Regions from separate parts of the Dickeya chrysanthemi NCPPB 402 genome, predicted to be linked through region 3. Evidence: predicted binding sites of a transcription regulator. Region 3 holds the regulator's gene; each other region holds the start of a gene.
What was found. The regulator sigma-54, encoded in region 3, starts transcription at its own class of promoters, with help from an activator protein. The targets are predictions, from matches to a motif close to GTTGGCACANNTTTCGCTNT.
Positions count from the first base shown of each region.

Region 1 (5,956 bases), 1.4 Mb from region 3:
TTGCTGGCCGCCGGACAGGCTGGACGGGTAGTAATCGATGCGTTCGCCCAGCCCGACCTTCTCCAGCATCTTCACGCCCAGCTCACGGCACTCGGCGGCGCTTTTCCCCAGCACCAGTTTGGGTGCCAGCATCACGTTTTCCAGCGCGGTCATATGCGGGAACAGGTTGAAATTCTGGAAGATCATGCCGACGGAACGGCTGATTTCCCGCGCCTGCGAATCACGGTCGGTCACGGTCATGCCACCCAGCTTGATGCTGCCGTCCTGATAGCCTTCCAGCCCGTTGATACAGCGCAACAGGGTGCTTTTGCCGGAACCGCTGCGACCGATGATGGAGATAACCTCACCCGCATCAATATCCAGATCCACCCCTTTCAGCACGTGGTTCTGGCCGTAATATTTATGGACCTGATTAATGGTGATGAGCGGCATTGAATTTCTTCTCCAGATAACGGCTGTAGTACGACAACGGGTAACACAACAGGAAATAGCCCAGCGCCACCAGCCCGAACACCTTGAATGGCTGGTATGTCACGTTATTGAGCATGGTGCCGGCCTTGGTCAGCTCGACAAAACCGATGATTGACGCCAGCGCGGTGCCTTTGATCACCTGCACCGAAAACCCTACCGTCGGCGCAATGGCAATGCGCATCGCCTGAGGCGCAATCACCCGGGTCAACGTCTGTGTGAAAGTCAGCCCCAGACAACGACAGGCTTCCCATTGCCCTTTCGGCAAGGCCTGCACGCTGCCGTGCCAGATATCCACCAGAAATGCGCTGGTAAACAGCGTCAGCGCTAGGGCGGCGGCCGTCCACGGGCTAACGTCGATACCGAACAGCCCCAGCCCGAAAAACGCCAGAAACAGCTGCATCAGCAGCGGCGTGCCCTGAAATACATTGGCGTATAGCCGGGTCAGACGCATCGGCCAGCGACGTTTGGTTAGTCGCAGCAGCAACAACGGCAACGTCACCACACCGCCGCCGAAAAACGCCACCAGCGACAACAGCACCGTCCAGCGCCCGGCCAGCAGCAGGTTGCGCACAATATCCCAGTCAGTAAATGTCATCATCAGCGCGGTGTCCCCAGAAAACGTCGCCCGACCAGCAACAGCAGCTGACGCATCAGCATCGACAGCACCAGATAGCAGAGTGTGGTCACCAGATACACCTCAAAACTGAGGAAAGTCCGTGACTGAATTAAGTTGGCGGCAAAGGTCAGCTCTTCAAACGACACCTGCGACACCACGGATGAACCGAGCATCACGATGATGCACTGACTGACCAGCGCCGGATAAATCCGTTGCAGCGCGGGCGGCAAAATCACCCGCGTAAAGGTCTGAGCACGCGACAACCCCAGCACTCGCGCGGCCTCCCACTGGCCTTTCGGCGTCACCTGGATGCCGGCACGAATAATCTCCGTGCTGTAAGCACCCAGGTTCACCAACATCGCCAGCAGGGCGGCCTGCCCGGCGGTGAGTTTGAGCCCCAACCCCGGCAGACCGAACACGATGAAAAACAGTTGCACCACAAACGGCGTATTGCGGATAAGCTCGACGTACAAGCCCCACAAGCGGCTGACGAGGGTCGGCTTACCGCTGCGTAATGCCGCACCGCCAATGCCGATGGCAATCCCGCCGAGTGTCGCCATCGTCGTCAGTTGTACGGTGACCCACAAGCCGGCCAGTAACTCCGGCCAGTATGGCCACAGCGCCGCGAAATGAAGCTGATAAGTCATGGCGTATCCTTAGGCGCCCAGATTGGCCGGCAGCGGCGCTTTCAGCCATTTTTCGGACAGGCCGTTGAGCGTGTTGTCCTTAAGCGCTTTTTCAATCAGCTCGTTGACTTTCGCTTTCAGCGCAGGCTCGTCCTTTTTCAGGCCGATGTAGCAGGGCGAGTCTTTCAGCATGAATTTGGCGACAGGCGCTTTCGCCGGGTTCTTCTCGGCAATCGCCGCCACCACCAGGTTGCCGGTGGCGATATACTGCACCTGACCGGACATATAAGCCGACAGCGTGGTGTTGTTGTCTTCATAGCGCTTGATGTCGGCGGTTTTGGGCGCAGTCTCGGTCAGCACCATGTCTTCCACCGCACCGCGGGTCACGCCGACGGTTTTACCTTGCAACGCCGCCGGCGCGCCGACATCCGTCTCTTTCGGGCCGAACACGCCCAGGAAGAACGGCGCATAAGCGCTACTGAAGTCGATCACTTTTTCACGTTCCGCATTTTTACCCAGGCTGGAAATCACCAGATCGACCTTGTCGGTCTGCAAATACGGCACACGGTTGGCGCTGGTCACCGGCACCAGCTGCAACTTTAGTTTCATCTCATCGGCCAGGTAGCGGGCCATGTCGATGTCGTAGCCCTGCGGCTGCAAATCGGTGCCGACCGAACCAAACGGCGGGAAGTCCTGCGGCACCGCAACACGCAGTACGCCGCGCTTCTGGATATCCTGCCATTGATCCGCCATCGCTTGTCCTGCCTGAGCCATCAACAGCGCTGCGCCAACTACTGCCAAAACACGTTTTCCGATCTTCATTGCTGTGCCCCCGGTTAAATTAATTTGAAACCAAAGATTCTTCAATAAAAATATTGAAACCTTTGTTGCAGATTAAAAAGCAAAATGTATGCCAGATAATCAGCCGATGTTTTGTAGCGACAGGCAAAGGGTAACAGCGGCGGATTCAGGGAATCACAGGGAGATGGAGGGTATAGCAAGGCGCCCGACGTTCAGTCCGCAGCGCACAATGACAGGGCATTAAAACGGGAATCGATTGCACCAAAAAAGGACATTTGCACCAGTAAGACGCGTGGTTAGCGCTGCTCCAGCTCGTCCAGTTGCAGATAAAGATCGGCGATATCGTGGATACGCTGACGCCCTTCCGCCAGCATCTGGTGCAGCAGCGCGTTGCTGATCAGATTGACCAGACTCATGGCGCCGGCGTAGCTGTCAAACGCTGATACGCTGTCCAGCGGTGCGGTCAGCGACCAGGAGGCCAGCGTCGGCAGCGTATGCACCTGCGGCTCGCACAGCAGCAACACCGGAATCCGGCGGGCGTGCAGTTGCTGCAACACTGGCAGAATCAGGCGCGGGCGGCGGCGAAACGCCACCACCACCACGACATCCCGCTCGTCGAGATCCGTCAGTTCTTCCGCCAGCGTCTGGCCGGGCTGCGCCAGCAACGGCACCTGCGGGCGGATTTGCAACAGTTGCTGGCGCAGGTGCAATGCCACCGGGTAGCTGTTGCGCAGCCCGAGAATACACACGCGCCGGGCCTGCTGTAGCGCGGCGATCACCGCGCCGAACTGCTGCGGATCGATCTGGTTGACCCACTGCGTCAGGTTGGCCATCTCCTGCTTGTAATGACGCGCCAGCAGCGTGTTGCCCTGCACCGCGTCCCGATTATCGGTCAACGGCATCCCGCTCTGGCGCAGGGTGCGCAGCTCATCACGCATTTCGCGGTAGCTGGGGTAGCCGAGGCGGCGGAACAGACGGCTGACCGTAGCCTTGGAAACGCCGCTCAGCCGCGCCAGCTCGGCGCTGTTGTAGCTGATAAGGTCGTCCAGATGGTCGAAGATAAACTCCGCCACCCGCTGCTCTTGCGGCGACAGTTCGCTGTACCGGCTGCGCAACCGTTCGTCAATCTGCTTCATGCCTGCCCTTGTCATTGTTTGAAAACGATAAGTTTGAAAACGATATGTTTGAAGACGATAAGTGTGAAGACGGTAAGTTTGAACGTTGTCAGTTTGAACACTGTAACTTTTGTTTCATCTTTTCGACGTTATGATGAACATAGCATACAACCGTTGGTCGGCAGCAAGCAGAAAAGATGGAACGGCTTTTGCTTAGCATCGACCACCCTACAGTCTACTAAGAGCCTTATCCTCATGATGCAAAGTCATATCGCCCCGTCGGGCATGGCGGTCACACCGCATCATCTTGCCAGCGCCAGCGCGCAGCGTGTTTTGCGTGCCGGAGGCAATGCCATTGAAGCGATGGTGGCCGCTGCCGCAGCGATAGCCGTGGTTTACCCGCATATGAACGGTCTGGGCGGCGATGGTTTTTGGTTGATCGTACCGCCGCAGGGCGCTCCGATCGCCATTGACGCCAGCGGTGCCGCCGGTTCGCTGGCGACCCGCGCTCGCTACGCCGGTGAAAGCCGTATTCCTCACCGTGGCCCCAACGCCGCACTGACCGTCGCCGGGACGGTAGGCGGATGGCAGGCAGCGCTGGATTACGCCGCTGAACTGGATCTCGGTACGCCCTTACCGCTGGCGCAGCTAGTGGAAGACGCTATCCACTACGCCCGCCACGGCATACCGGTCACCCAGTCGCAAGAAGACGCGCTGACCAGCCGCCAGCACGAACTGCGCGATTTCCCCGAATTCCGCCGCGTATTCATGCCGCAAGGCACCATTCCACGTACCGGCAGCCGTTTTACCCAGCCGGATCTGGCCGATACCCTGCAACAACTGGCGCAAGACGGGCTGGACAGCTTTTATCGCGGCGCGCTGGCGGCACGCATGGCGAAACAGATGGCCGCGCTGGGCCTGCCGGTCACCGCCGGCGACCTGGCGGATTACCGTGCCCGCCGCACCACGCCGCTGGTGCTGAAACACAGCAAAGGCGAAGTGTTTAACCTGGCGCCGCCGACGCAAGGGCTGGTATCGCTGGCGATTCTGGGGATTACCGACAGGCTGGGGATGGCGGACTTGAGCGACAGCCAGACCATTCACCGCATAGTAGAAGCCACCAAACTGGCGTTTGGGCTACGCGACAAATACATCACCGACCCGAAACTGATCACGCAGGATATTCAGGCGCTGCTGTCTGATACCCCTTTGCAGACGCTCGCCGCCCGTGTAGACACCCGCATAGCCGCCCCCTGGGGGCAAGGCAAAGGGCCGGGCGATACCGTCTGGATGGGCGTGTGCGATCGCCACGGGGTGTCGGTTTCGTTCATTCAGAGTATTTATCACGAATTCGGTAGCGGCATGGTGCTGCCGGGCACCGGCGTGCTGTGGCAAAACCGCGGCGCTTCTTTCAGCCTGGACCCAGCCCACTTGCTGGCGCTGGAGCCGGGCAAACAACCCTTTCACACGCTCAACCCGGCGGCGGCGCGCTTGTCTGACGGGCGCACGATGGTCTACGGCTCAATGGGCGGCGACGGTCAGCCACAGACGCAGGCCGCGCTGTTCATTCGTCATGTGATGCAAGGCGTGCCGTTACAACAGGCGATTACGGCGCCGCGCTGGTTGCTGGGGCGAACCTGGGGGCAGTCGTCCGATACGCTCAAACTGGAGGAGCGTTTCACGCCGGCCACCGTCGATGCGTTGCGTACTCTCGGCCACGATGTGGAACTGCTTACCGGATTTAGCGAAACCGTCGGTCACGCCGGTGCCATTGTTCGCCACGTCAACGGCATGCTGGAAGGCGCCAGCGATCCGCGCAGCAACGGCAGCGCGGTCGGCTATTAATTTTTCAACCCTAAGGTGCTAATTATGAAAAACAGGGATATCGATCAGGACACGCTGGCCGCGTACCTGCAACAAATGGAAGTCCTGATGGGGCTGGAATTGAATAACGCCCGTCGTCAGGAATTGCACGTCCAGTTCAGCCGCATCGCCGCGATGGCGCAGCCGCTGATGGCGTTCCCGTTGGATGAGCGTCAGGAAGTGGCGGGGGTCTACCGGCCATGAATCCCGCGCAACTGTCTATCCGCTCGTTGCAGGCTGAGCTGGCGGCCGGTCACCTTTCCGCCATCGACATCGCCCGCGACACGCTCGCGCGCATCGAACAGCACAACCCGGCTGTCAATGCTTATACCGCCGTCACGGCACAACGTATGCTGACGGAAGCCAACGGCGTGGACCTCAAGCGCCGGTTAGGTGAGCCGCTGCCCGCGCTGGCTGGCGTACCCTATGCGGTAAAAAACCTGTTCGATGTCGCCGGCGAAACC
Region 1 is NZ_CM001974.1:950,027-955,982, reverse strand. Features, by position in the region: gene DCH402_RS04290 (amino acid ABC transporter ATP-binding protein) at 1-432, opposite strand, end outside; gene DCH402_RS04285 (amino acid ABC transporter permease) at 413-1,066, opposite strand; gene DCH402_RS04280 (amino acid ABC transporter permease) at 1,069-1,734, opposite strand; gene DCH402_RS04275 (transporter substrate-binding domain-containing protein) at 1,744-2,535, opposite strand; gene DCH402_RS04270 (MurR/RpiR family transcriptional regulator) at 2,811-3,650, opposite strand; gene DCH402_RS04265 (gamma-glutamyltransferase family protein) at 3,885-5,474, shown strand; gene hpxX (oxalurate catabolism protein HpxX) at 5,499-5,696, shown strand; gene DCH402_RS04255 (AtzE family amidohydrolase) at 5,693-5,956, shown strand, end outside.
Region 1: DCH402_RS04265 (gamma-glutamyltransferase family protein) is a predicted target of sigma-54. The motif match lies at 3,826-3,845, and genes of this name have one in related genera.

Region 2 (5,956 bases), 790 kb from region 3:
CCGCTCTGGATGATTCCCCCCGAGAGGAACAACCGAATGAATAATTCCCAGGCGTTATGGCCGACGCTGAAGCGGCTGTTGGCTTATGGATTGCCGTGGAAAAAAACGGTGGGAACCGGTGTGTTGCTGTTATGGATAGCGGCTGGCGCGGAAGTCGCAGGGCCGGTACTGGTGAGCTATTTCATCGACCACCTGGTAAGTAAAGGTGAGTTTCCGCTCATGATGGCAACCGTGCTGGCGGTGGGATATATTCTGCTGCAGGGGATGGCGGCGCTATTACATTATATTCAGGCGCTGATGTTCAATCGCGTTGCCGTGGGCGTCGTGCAGCAGTTGCGCACGGATGTGATGGATGCGGCTTTGCGCCAACCGTTGGCTGTGTTCGACACGCAACCCGTCGGGCAATTAATTTCCCGCGTAACCAATGATACGGAGGTCGTGCGGGATCTGTATGTGATGGTGGTAGGCAGTGTGTTGCGCAGCGCAGCTCTGATTGGAGCGATGCTGATAGCCATGTTTAGCCTGGACTGGCGTATGGCGCTGGTGGCTACGGCGATTTTTCCGGCTGTGGCGATGGTTATGGTGATTTATCAACGTTACAGCACGCCGATTGTCCGCCGGATGCGTAGCTACCTCGCGGATATCAATGATGGCTTCAACGAGTCGATTAGCGGCATGAGCGTCATCCAGCAGTTTCGCCAGCAGATGAGGTTTGGTAAGAAGCTGAGTGATGCCAGTTGGTCGCACTATGAGACAAGGATGCAGACGCTGAGGTTGGATGGGTTTCTGTTGCGTCCGTTACTGAGCCTGTTTTCGGCATTGGTGATGTGCGGCTTGTTGCTGCAATTTGGATTCAGTGCTGTCGGCTCTGTTGGGGTTGGTGTGTTGTATGCCTTTATCAACTATTTGGGGCGCTTGAACGAACCGCTGATTGAACTCACTACCCAGCAATCGATGCTGCAGCAAGCGGTTGTTGCCGGGGAGCGTATTTTTGAACTGATGGATGGTACTCGTCAGCGTTACGGCGACGATGTTCGTGCGTTGGAAAGCGGTCGTATCGATATCAGGCAGGTGACGTTTTCTTACCGTAAAGACAAGCCGGTATTGCATCATATTGAGTTGAATGTACCGGACCGGGGATTCGTCGCGTTGGTTGGGCACACCGGGAGCGGTAAAAGTACGCTGGCAAACCTGCTGATGGGGTATTACGTACCGGACAGCGGGGAGATCCGCCTGGATGGCCGACCTTTGCAAACCCTGTCGCATCAGGTGTTGCGTCAGCATGTGGCGATGGTACAGCAGGATCCGGTCGTTCTGGCTGATTCTATGTTTGCGAATGTCACGTTGGGGCGCGACATCAGTGAGGAAAAGGTCTGGCAGGCGTTGGAGGCAGTACAACTGGCACCGTTGGTGCGAGAAATGCCCGACGGGATTCATAGTCGTATTGGCGAACAGGGTAATAACCTGTCTGTCGGGCAAAAGCAATTGCTGGCGTTGGCCAGGGTGCTGGTGGCGACGCCCAGAATTCTGATTCTTGATGAGGCAACCGCCAATATCGATTCCGGCACCGAACAGGCCATTCAGCGCGCACTGCGGTTGGTACGCGCTCATACCACTCTGGTCGTGATTGCCCATCGATTGTCCACCATTGTTGAGGCTGACCATATTTTGGTGCTGCATCATGGCAGAACAGTAGAGCAGGGAACGCATGAACAGTTGCTGGCGAAGGAAGGACGATACTACCAAATGTATCAATTGCAGCAGGCGAGCAGCGCATTGACCTTTTCATCGTCGCATGATTCCGGTGAATTGATCTCTCAGACACCCTGATTGTCAGCACGGTGCAGCGTTTCGCACCATAATTTGGCAGAGCATTCCTCAGTGTGCAGTGATACGCACTGAAATTAGGCGTGGCGCACCATTTTTGTGCGTCACGTGCTCCTGTTTTTCCCATTCATTGACCATACTTCATTCAGTCATCTTCCTTTCCGTCGTTAAAGCGTCACGTTTCATCACTTTTATATCGGTATGTGATTTATGGCACATGATTTGCTTTAAGTGATGCGTGGACATATTGAGAGTGACGGGCACAGGCCTGAACTTACATGGTTAGGGGGATGATGATGAAACTGGTTACTGTGGTAATTAAGCCGTTCAAATTGGAAGACGTACGTGAAGCGCTGTCTTCTGTGGGCATCCAGGGGCTCACCGTCACTGAGGTGAAAGGGTTTGGGCGTCAGAAAGGACATGCAGAACTGTATCGCGGCGCAGAATACAGCGTTAACTTTTTACCGAAGGTGAAGATTGATATCGCGATCGCGGATGACCAATTAGATGAGGTGATCGACGTCATCAGCAAAGCTGCTTACACCGGTAAGATTGGCGACGGCAAAATTTTTGTCGCGGAGCTGCAGCGTGTCATCCGCATTCGCACCGGCGAAACTGACGAAGCCGCACTATAACAACTACCTGATTTAGCCTTATTAAATAGGGATGAATGAAAAAATGAAGAAATTTTCCTTGTCGTTAGGTTTAGGGGCGGCAACCATGCTTCCGGCATGGGTTATGGCGGATACGCCGGCACCTGCAGTGGATAAAGCGGATAATGCGTTCATGATGATTTGTACCGCTCTGGTGCTGTTCATGACCATTCCCGGCTTGGCATTGTTTTACGGCGGTCTGATTCGCAGCAAAAACGTGCTGTCTATGTTGACGCAGATAACGGTGGCGTTTGCGCTGGTTTGTATTCTGTGGGTTATTTATGGCTACAGCGTGGCGTTTAGCGCCGGTAGCCCATTTTTCGGCGGCCTGACCAACTTCATGTTGAATGGCATTGATATCAATTCAGTCAGCGGTACTTTCTACCAGTTTATTCATGTTGCTTATCAGGCATCTTTTGCCTGTATTACCGTAGGCCTGGTACTGGGTGCATTGGGTGAACGTATCCGTTTTTCTGCTGTGCTGATTTTCTCTGCACTGTGGTTCACCTTATCTTATCTGCCGATGACCCACATGGTATGGGGCGGCGGTTATCTGGCAGCCGATGGCGCGCTGGACTTCGCCGGCGGTACTGTGGTGCATATTAACGCAGCGGTAGCCGGTTTGGTGGGAGCGCTGTTGCTGGGTAAACGCGTTGGTTTTGGTAAGGAGGCTTTCAAGCCGCACAGCCTGCCGATGGTGTTCATCGGTACCGCTATTCTGTATATCGGTTGGTTCGGTTTTAACGCCGGCTCTGCCGCTGCCGCCAACAATATCGCCGGTCTGGCATTCCTGACCACGGTAGTGGCTACCGCTGCTGCGATTCTGGCGTGGGTCGTGGGTGAGTGGATTACTCGTGGTAAGCCATCACTGTTGGGTGCTTGTTCTGGTTGTATCGCAGGTCTGGTTGCTATTACGCCGGCTGCCGGTACCGTGGGTGTCGGTGGTGCCATGGTCATCGGTTTCGCTGGTGGGTTCGCCGGCTTGTGGGGCGTAACCGTTCTGAAAAAATGGCTGCGTGTCGACGATCCCTGCGATGTGTTTGGCGTACACGGTGTTTGCGGTATCGTAGGTTGCCTGCTGACAGGCGTGTTTACCGCTTCATCACTGGGTGGTATCGGTTATGCGCAAGGCGTGACAATGGCTCATCAGGTATGGGTGCAGTTGTTTAGCGTGATCGTCGCTATCATTTGGTCCGGTGTCGCTGCATTCATCTCCTTTAAAGTTGCGGATATCGCTGTCGGCCTGCGTGTACCGGAAGAGCAGGAACGCGAAGGTTTGGACGTCAACAGCCACGGCGAGAACGCATACAACCAGTAATCGCCTCTTGGTGATCGGCAATCTCGTCACCGTAATAAATAAAAACCACCTTGAGAAAGGTAATGCCAGTCAGTTAAGCCACTGACTGGCATTTTTTATGTGTAAGGGAGAGGCTATTGGCTGTGACGCCGGATTACACCTTCCTGCACACTGGAAGCGACCAGAATGCCGTCTCGGGTGTAAAACTGACCGCGAACAAATCCGCGGGCACCGGAAGCTGAGGGGCTTTCGACGGAGTAAAGCAACCAGTCATCCAGCCGGAACGGCCGGTGGAACCACATGGAGTGATCAATGGTTGCAACTTGCATACCACGTTCAAGAAACCCTACGCCATGAGGTTGCAGAGCCGTAAGCAGGAAGTTGCAATCGGAGGTATAACCGAGAAGATATTGGTGAGTACGCTCGTCATCCGGCATAGTGCCGTTGGCACGGCACCATACTTGCCTGACGGGAGGCGATGTTTCACCTTTCAATGGATTGTGAAATTTTACCGGCCGAATCTCAATTGGCCGATCGTTAGTAAAAACTTGTCGCATGGCGGGTGGAATCAGGTGTTCCATGCTACGGGCAATTTCCTGTTCCGACAGTAAATCGTCAGGTGGCGCGACTGATGGCATCTCATTTTGGTGTTCGAAGCCACTTTCGCGAGTCTGAAATGAGGCGGTCATGTAAAAAATCGAACGGCCATTTTGAATAGCGCTGACGCGTCTGGCACTAAAACTGTTACCGTCTCGTAGCGTTTCAACATCGTAAATAATGGGTTTCTGGCTATCGCCAGGAAGTAAGAAATAGCTGTGAAACGAGTGGATAGCGCGTTCCGGCGGTACAGTCTGCTTGGCGGCAGATAAGGCCTGACCCACCACCTGTCCACCAAATACCTGACGTAACCCCAGATCCTGACTTTGGCCGCGAAACAGACCCTCCTCCAGTTTTTCCAGATGTAGTAGGTCGAGAAGATGTTGTAATGCCTGACTCATAGTTCTGCCTTGGGAGAGTAATGTGATTACGCAAATAAATTCATCGTATAAATGAACCGGTTTTCCTTAAATCGTCCTGGCGGATCCTGGGTATTACTGGGGATGTTATAACTATCAGAATTTTCCACCATAATTATGATGCTGGTTGGTTCATACTTCTTAACAGATGCGGTTTAACTGATCGCATCCTGAATAAAATAATTAAGGAGGCTTAGCCTATGAGATTATGGCATATCTTTAGCGGTATTACGGTATCGATCGCGCTCTCTGGTTGCGTGAATAGCCATAGTGTTTCTTCTGAGTTAACTGCGCCGGCAACGGGGCAGGCTCAGACGCTTTCTCAACCCGTTAGCGGCATGCCTGCCGTGACTGGCACAGTCAATATTCGCCAAAAAATCGCACTACCACCAGATTCTGTACTGACGGTGACAGTGTCTGATGCGTCTATCCCGGATGCGCCATCAAAAGTGATTTCACAGCGGGTTATCCGTACTGAAGGCCAACAGGCGCCATTTCAGTTTTTACTACCCTACAATCCAGCGGATATTCGGCCTGATGCGCGCATTCTGCTCAGTGCCGCCATCGCCATTAATAACCGTGTGACGTTGATTACTGAACGTGTGATGCCGGTAGTCAGCAATGGGGTCAATAGCGCCGACCTGACCCTGGTACCGGTTCCTGCCGTCCCGGTGCCGACAAAACCTGCCGGTTTTTTGACGCCGGGCGCATCTGCTGCATCTGATGAGGCTTCAGGTTCGTCGGTGCAATTGTATTAACGCCATTCTTGCTGGCGGGTATATGCCTTGCTAAACGCCTTGCATGTATCGCCAGCGGAATTTCTCCAGATTGATCTTCCCCTCTGAATTCACGATGACGCCTTCGGATTGAAGGGCTGCTTTTTGCCGCTGAAAATCTGGGCCAGTCAATGAAATCTCGCCTTTACGATTGATGACCCGATGCCAGGGCAACTGGCTGCCGGTAGGTAATCTTCGTAATATACCGCCTACCTGTCGTGCCGCACGCGCGGAGCCGGCAAGGTATGCGACATCACCGTAGGTAACGACACAGCCGTAAGGAATGGCGGCGATCACATGGATAACGTGTTGGCGAAAATTATCGGTTTCAGTATTCATAGGGTTCAATGGCTATGGATGGAGTTTTAATGGTTGCTAACCGGCAGG
Region 2 is NZ_CM001974.1:3,463,174-3,469,129, reverse strand. Features, by position in the region: gene DCH402_RS15200 (SmdA family multidrug ABC transporter permease/ATP-binding protein) at 1-44, shown strand, start outside; gene DCH402_RS15195 (SmdB family multidrug efflux ABC transporter permease/ATP-binding protein) at 37-1,830, shown strand; gene glnK (P-II family nitrogen regulator) at 2,124-2,462, shown strand; gene amtB (ammonium transporter AmtB) at 2,506-3,798, shown strand; gene tesB (acyl-CoA thioesterase II) at 3,912-4,775, opposite strand; gene DCH402_RS15175 (YbaY family lipoprotein) at 4,994-5,551, shown strand; gene DCH402_RS15170 (MGMT family protein) at 5,582-5,908, opposite strand.
Region 2: glnK (P-II family nitrogen regulator) is a predicted target of sigma-54. The motif match lies at 2,037-2,056, and genes of this name have one in related genera.

Region 3 (5,956 bases):
CCGGATTAATCTTCGTCAAATCCAGCTTCAAACAGTTGAATGACCGCCGCCAGCGCGTGTTCTTCATCCGGCCCGGAGACTTCCACTTCGATATGGCGGCCTTTGGCTGAATCCAGCATCAGCATGGCGATGACGCTGCTGGCATCAGCTTCAGTACCGCTTTCGTTGCGTAGCAACACCTCAGCGTCAAAACTTTGCACCAGCTCGAACAGCTTCATGGCCGGGCGAGCGTGCATCCCTAAGCGGTTTTTTACTTCAACGGTCTGCCTGACGGTCATGATTTACGTTTTTCCAGCGTACGGTGGCGCGACTGTACATTTTTGCCACGGGAGCGAAAGTAATCCGCCAGTTGTTCGGCGATGTAGACGGAACGGTGTTTCCCGCCGGTACAGCCGATAGCGACGGTAAGATAGCTACGGTTGTTGGTTTCCAGCATCGGCAACCACAGTTCCAGATAGCTGCGGGTCTGATAGATGAAATTGTGGACTTCGGTATGCCGGTCAAGAAATGCCGCCACCGGTTTATCCAGCCCTGTCATCGGGCGTAATTTCGGGTCCCAGTGCGGGTTCGGCAGGAAGCGCACGTCAAATACATAGTCGGCATCAATCGGGATGCCGTGTTTATAGCCGAATGATTCGAACACCATAGTCAGTTCACGTTCGCGTTTACCCAGTAAACGGGTACGCAGCATTTCCGCCAGCTCGTGCACCGACATTTCCGAGGTATCGATGATCAGATCGGCACGGGAACGCAGCGGTTCGAGCAGATCGTTTTCTTCATCAATAGCGCTTTCCAGCGACAGGTTCTTGCTGGAGAGCGGATGCAGGCGCCGGGTATCGCTGTAGCGCCGGATCAACGTATTACGATCGGTGTCTAGAAACAGCAATTGGGGCGAAAAGCTTTGAGGCAGGCGGGTCAGGGCATGTTCCAGCACTTCCGGCGTTTCCGGCAGGTTACGCACGTCAATGCTGACCGCCGCGGAGATGTTCCGTTCCGCCAGCGTGTGCGCCAGTTCGGGCAGCAATACCACCGGCAGGTTATCTACACAATAGAAACCCATGTCTTCCAGCGCGCGCAGTGCTACGGATTTTCCCGAACCTGAACGACCACTGACAATCATCAGCACCATCTGACGACTCCCCCCTGGCAGCAGGATGGTGAATGTCCACCGCCACAGTTAGCTAACTTCATTTTCCCGGCTAAGCCGGCATTCTGTCAGGCTTGCGCCTGACGTCGCACGTATTGTCATGACATAGTGTTGTTATATGCGCTGTTCCCGCTCATACGCCGGATAGCGCTTAAAACGGGCGCCACCAGCCATCAGGGTTGGTCGGGCAGATCCGCTTCCGTCATGATCTGATACAGTTCATCATCATCTTGCGCTGCGCGCAGGCGCTTACATACGGTTTTATCCGCCAGCCGTTTGGCGACGAGCGATAAGGTATGTAAATGGGTTTTACATTGTTCAGCAGGAACCAGCAAGGCAAAAAGCAGGTCGACCGGTTGGTTGTCGATGGCGTCAAACGCTATCGGCTGTTCCAACTGGATAAAGACGCCGACTGCGCCGAGCGTATTTTCGTCCTCCAGCTTGCCATGCGGAATGGCGATGCCGTTGCCGATACCGGTACTGCCCATGCGCTCACGGGTCAGAATGGCTTCAAACACCATCTGCGGCGGCAAGTTGAGCTGTCTGGCGGCCAGTTCACTGATGATTTCCAGTGCACGCTTTTTGCTCTGACAGTGGACAGCGCTACGCGTGCACTCCTTACGGAGGACGGCGCTAAGTTGCATAACGGGCTCGTTGTTCATGATACGTTCACTTAACGACACTGTTGCCTTCGGTTACCAGCCTGCCATGCGGCAGGCTGGTCGCTGTCCCTGCACCTGAAACGGCGAAATCAGTGCTGTTTCAGTTTATCCTTATGTTTGTTTAACTGTCTCGCCAGCTTATCGATCAGCAGATCGATGGCGGCGTACATATCACCCGCTTCCGATGTGGCATGCAGCTCACCTCCGTTGACGTGGATCGTGGCATCTGCAATGTGCAGGATCTTTTCCACTTTCAATACCACGTACACCTGATTGATACGATCAAAGTATTGCTCAAGTTTGGCGAATTTTGAGGTTACGAATTCGCGCAGAGCATCCGTAATTTCGACATGGTGTCCGGTAATGTTAAGCTGCATATCGTCTTCCTTCTCATGTAGGGGTCAAACCAGCTGTTTGCGTTGGTTTGACGGCGGGATAGATAAAGACTCTCGATACTTGGCGACAGTTCGGCGAGCCACAATGATTCCCTGTTCGGAAAGCAGTGAGGTCAGTTTGCTGTCGCTTAGCGGTTTAGCGGGATTTTCCGCTGCAATGAGTTTTCTCACCAGCGCACGGATGGCGGTGGATGATGCCTCGCCGCCGCTGTCGGTGTTGACGTGACTGGAAAAGAAATACTTCAGCTCAAAAATACCGCGCGGACTGTGCAGAAATTTCTGGGTCGTTACGCGGGAAATGGTGGACTCGTGCATCTCCACGGCCTGAGCGATATCCGCCAGCACCATGGGTTTCATAAATTCTTCACCGTGTTCGAAGAACGCCTGTTGTTGCTCCACAATGCAACGGGTGACTTTCAACAGGGTATCGTTACGGCTTTCCAGACTCTTGATGAGCCAGCGGGCTTCCTGCAGGTGGCTGCGGATGAATTGCCCGTCGCTGTCGTTGCGCGCACTGTTGCCGAGGGCGGCGTACTGCTGGTTGATCTGCAACCGGGGTACGCTGTCGGTATTGAGCTCCACCGTCCACTGTCCCTGTATCTTGCGCACCAGTACGTCCGGAATCACATACTCGGATTCGCCGGTATTGATCGACTGACCTGGGCGCGGATCGAGCGATTGAATCAGCGCCAGCGCTTCTTTCAATACCTCTTCTTTGAGGCGGCTGGTACGAATGAGGGTGCGGAAGTCATGGTTGGCGAGCAGATCAAGGTATTCGCTAACGATAAGTTTGGCTTCAGCCAGACGGGGAATGCCGCTGTCGAACTGGGACAGCTGTACCAGCAGGCATTCGCGTAAATCGCGGGCGGCCACGCCGACAGGGTCAAAACGCTGTACGCGTTTGAGCACCGCTTCCACCTCTTCCAGCGTCACCTCGTCATTACCGATACTGTCGCGGATATCGTCCAGCGACACCGTCAGGTAACCGGTGCTGTCCACCGCATCCACGATGGACGTGGCGATGGCGGCGTCGGTATCGGAAAACGGCGTCAACTCCACCTGCCACATCAGGTAATCCTGCAGCGTCTGTGTGGTTTCACCCTGATAGACCGGCAGCTCTTCGTCACGGTAGTCGGTGCTGGTGCCGGACGGCGTACCGGCGGTGTAGATTTCATCCCAGGCGGCGTCGAGCGGCAACTCGTCGGGCATCTCTTTTTGCTCCAGCGCCTCGCGGGTGTCCAGCGTTTCGCTGTCGCTGCTTTCCTGGGTTTCCACTTCGTCATGAATATCGGCCTGCTCCAGCAACGGGTTGCTTTCCAGCGCCTGTTGGATTTCCTGCTGGAGTTCAAGCGTGGACAACTGCAGCAGGCGGATGGCCTGCTGTAACTGCGGTGTCATAGCCAGTTGCTGGCTGAGCCTGAGTTGCAAACCTTGCTTCATAACGTGGGTTAACTTCCTTTTGAATTATCAACCTAATACATGACGTTATCAGAGTCGGAAGCCTTCGCCCAGATAGACTCGTTTTACCTGCTCATTCGCCAGTATATCCATCGGAGAGCCGTGGGCAATAAGCTGGCCCTGACTAACGATATAAGCACGCTCACAGACATCGAGCGTTTCGCGGACATTATGGTCGGTAATCAGTACCCCCAGCCCGCTATCGCGCAGATGTTCAATGATTTTTTTGATGTCGATAACCGAGATAGGGTCTACCCCGGCAAAGGGTTCGTCCAGCAGGATGAATTTGGGGTTGGCAGCCAGCGCCCGGGCGATCTCCACCCGACGACGTTCACCGCCGGACAGCGATTGTCCCAGACTATCGCGCAGGTGAACAATGTGAAACTCTTCCATTAGTTCGTTGGCGCGATCCTGCTGCTGTTCCCGGGTCAGATCTTTTCTGACTTCCAGCACCGCCATCAGGTTGTCGTACACGCTGAGTCGCCGGAAAATCGACGCTTCCTGCGGCAGGTAGCCGATACCGCGGCGGGCGCGATCGTGCAACGGCAGCAAGCTGATGTCCTCACCGTCGATGACGATGCGGCCCTCGTCGCGCGGGACGATACCGACAACCATGTAGAAGGTGGTTGTCTTCCCGGCGCCGTTGGGCCCGAGCAGCCCAACGATTTCGCCCGAATTGACATTCAGGCTGACGTTTTCCACCACTTTGCGGCCTTTATACGCCTTGGCCAGATTTTCGGCGATTAGTGTTGCCATGGATTAGCACATTACTCACTGTTGTTTGGCGGGTTTGCCGGTGTTGCCGGCCGGCTTGGCACCATTCTGCGTGCCTTTGTCCTGCAACTGTGTCGGAACCAGCACGGTCGTGACGCGTTTACCCTTATCACTGAAGGCTTCCATCTGCTGCTGTTGCACCAGATAAGTAATGCGGTCGCCCTTAACGTTGCTGTCCAGTTGCTCCAGGTAAGCATCGCCGGTCAGGATGACCAGTTGCTTATCCATCTCGTAACGCATTTTCTGGGCATGGCCTTTCACCGGCTTACCATTGTCCTGCATTTGGTAGAAGGTGGCCGGGTTACCATAGCCTTCGATCACTTCGTGACCTTGCTGGCCGTTAGGGCGGGTGACGACCACCTTGTCGGCTTGTGCTTTTATTGAACCCTGCGTGACGAGGACGTTGCCGGTGAACGTCACCACATTGCCCTGCATGTCCAGCGCCTGCTGGTCGGAGGTAATGTGGATAGGCTGCTCGGTGTCTCCGGTCAACGCCAGTGCCGGAATGCTGACGGCAAAAAGCGAGCTGGCGATCAGAATGCTGTGTAAGACATTAATTTTTTGGTTGGATTTCATAATAGGATTTTACCTTATCGATCAGCTCGGCGGTTTTGCTGCGCAGGTTCCCGCGCATTTTCAGTCCGTTAGAAGTAAAGTTGACACCGTACAGGGTGACTTCGTCATCCGAGGTCACATCCTGCGTAACCAGATTAATCTGCGCATTATCCGTTTTAATTCGCTCCAGTTGCGAATCGTTGGTCAGACTATTGACCTCAACGTGACCATACAGATAAAGCATGCGGTCTTTGGTCAGCTTGGCGCGATCAGCGCGCACCGACCAGGTCGCGATCGCTTGTTCATTGAACATGGTCGCTACCGGTTGAGTAAACCAGCTCACTTGCTCTGCATTGTAGTGTTCCGCTTTTTCAGCCACCAGTTTGTAGCTCAGCTTTCCGGTCGGATCATAGACCACGGTAATGTTTTGCTGCATGGTATAGGCCGGATCGTTATTTTGCACTTCCGATGGCCCGTTTCCGGCCCGTTGAGTCGTCAGATTTAACCCGATCAACACCAGCGCAATCAATGCCAGCAACAGCGTCAGCCAGCGTTTCGTATTACTCATATCGACAGCCCTTTGGCAAAATCCAGTTTACCCTGCGCCAGCAGAATAAGATCGCAAATCTCTCTGACTGCGCCGCGGCCGCCGCCAATGCGAGTGACGTAATGCGCTCTGGGCAGCAACAGCGGGTGGGCGTCGGCCACGGCGACGCTCAACCCCACTTCGGCCATCACCGGCCAGTCGATCAGATCATCGCCGATGTAAGCAACCTGACTGGCGGTGAGCGACAGTGTATCCAACAGCTCGCGGAAGGCCAAAAGCTTATCAGACTGACCTTGATATAAGTGGCGTATCCCCAATGTCTGGCAGCGGTCGATGAGCAATTGCGATGTGCGGCCGGTGATAATCGCCACGTCGATATCCGATGTCAGCAGGCAGCGAATACCGTAGCCATCGCGGA
Region 3 is NZ_CM001974.1:4,253,684-4,259,639, reverse strand. Features, by position in the region: gene npr (PTS phosphocarrier protein NPr) at 6-278, opposite strand; gene rapZ (RNase adapter RapZ) at 275-1,129, opposite strand; gene ptsN (PTS IIA-like nitrogen regulatory protein PtsN) at 1,321-1,809, opposite strand; gene hpf (ribosome hibernation promoting factor) at 1,899-2,186, opposite strand; gene rpoN (RNA polymerase factor sigma-54) at 2,211-3,644, opposite strand; gene lptB (LPS export ABC transporter ATP-binding protein) at 3,693-4,418, opposite strand; gene lptA (lipopolysaccharide ABC transporter substrate-binding protein LptA) at 4,434-5,012, opposite strand; gene lptC (LPS export ABC transporter periplasmic protein LptC) at 4,990-5,559, opposite strand; gene kdsC (3-deoxy-manno-octulosonate-8-phosphatase KdsC) at 5,556-5,956, opposite strand, start outside.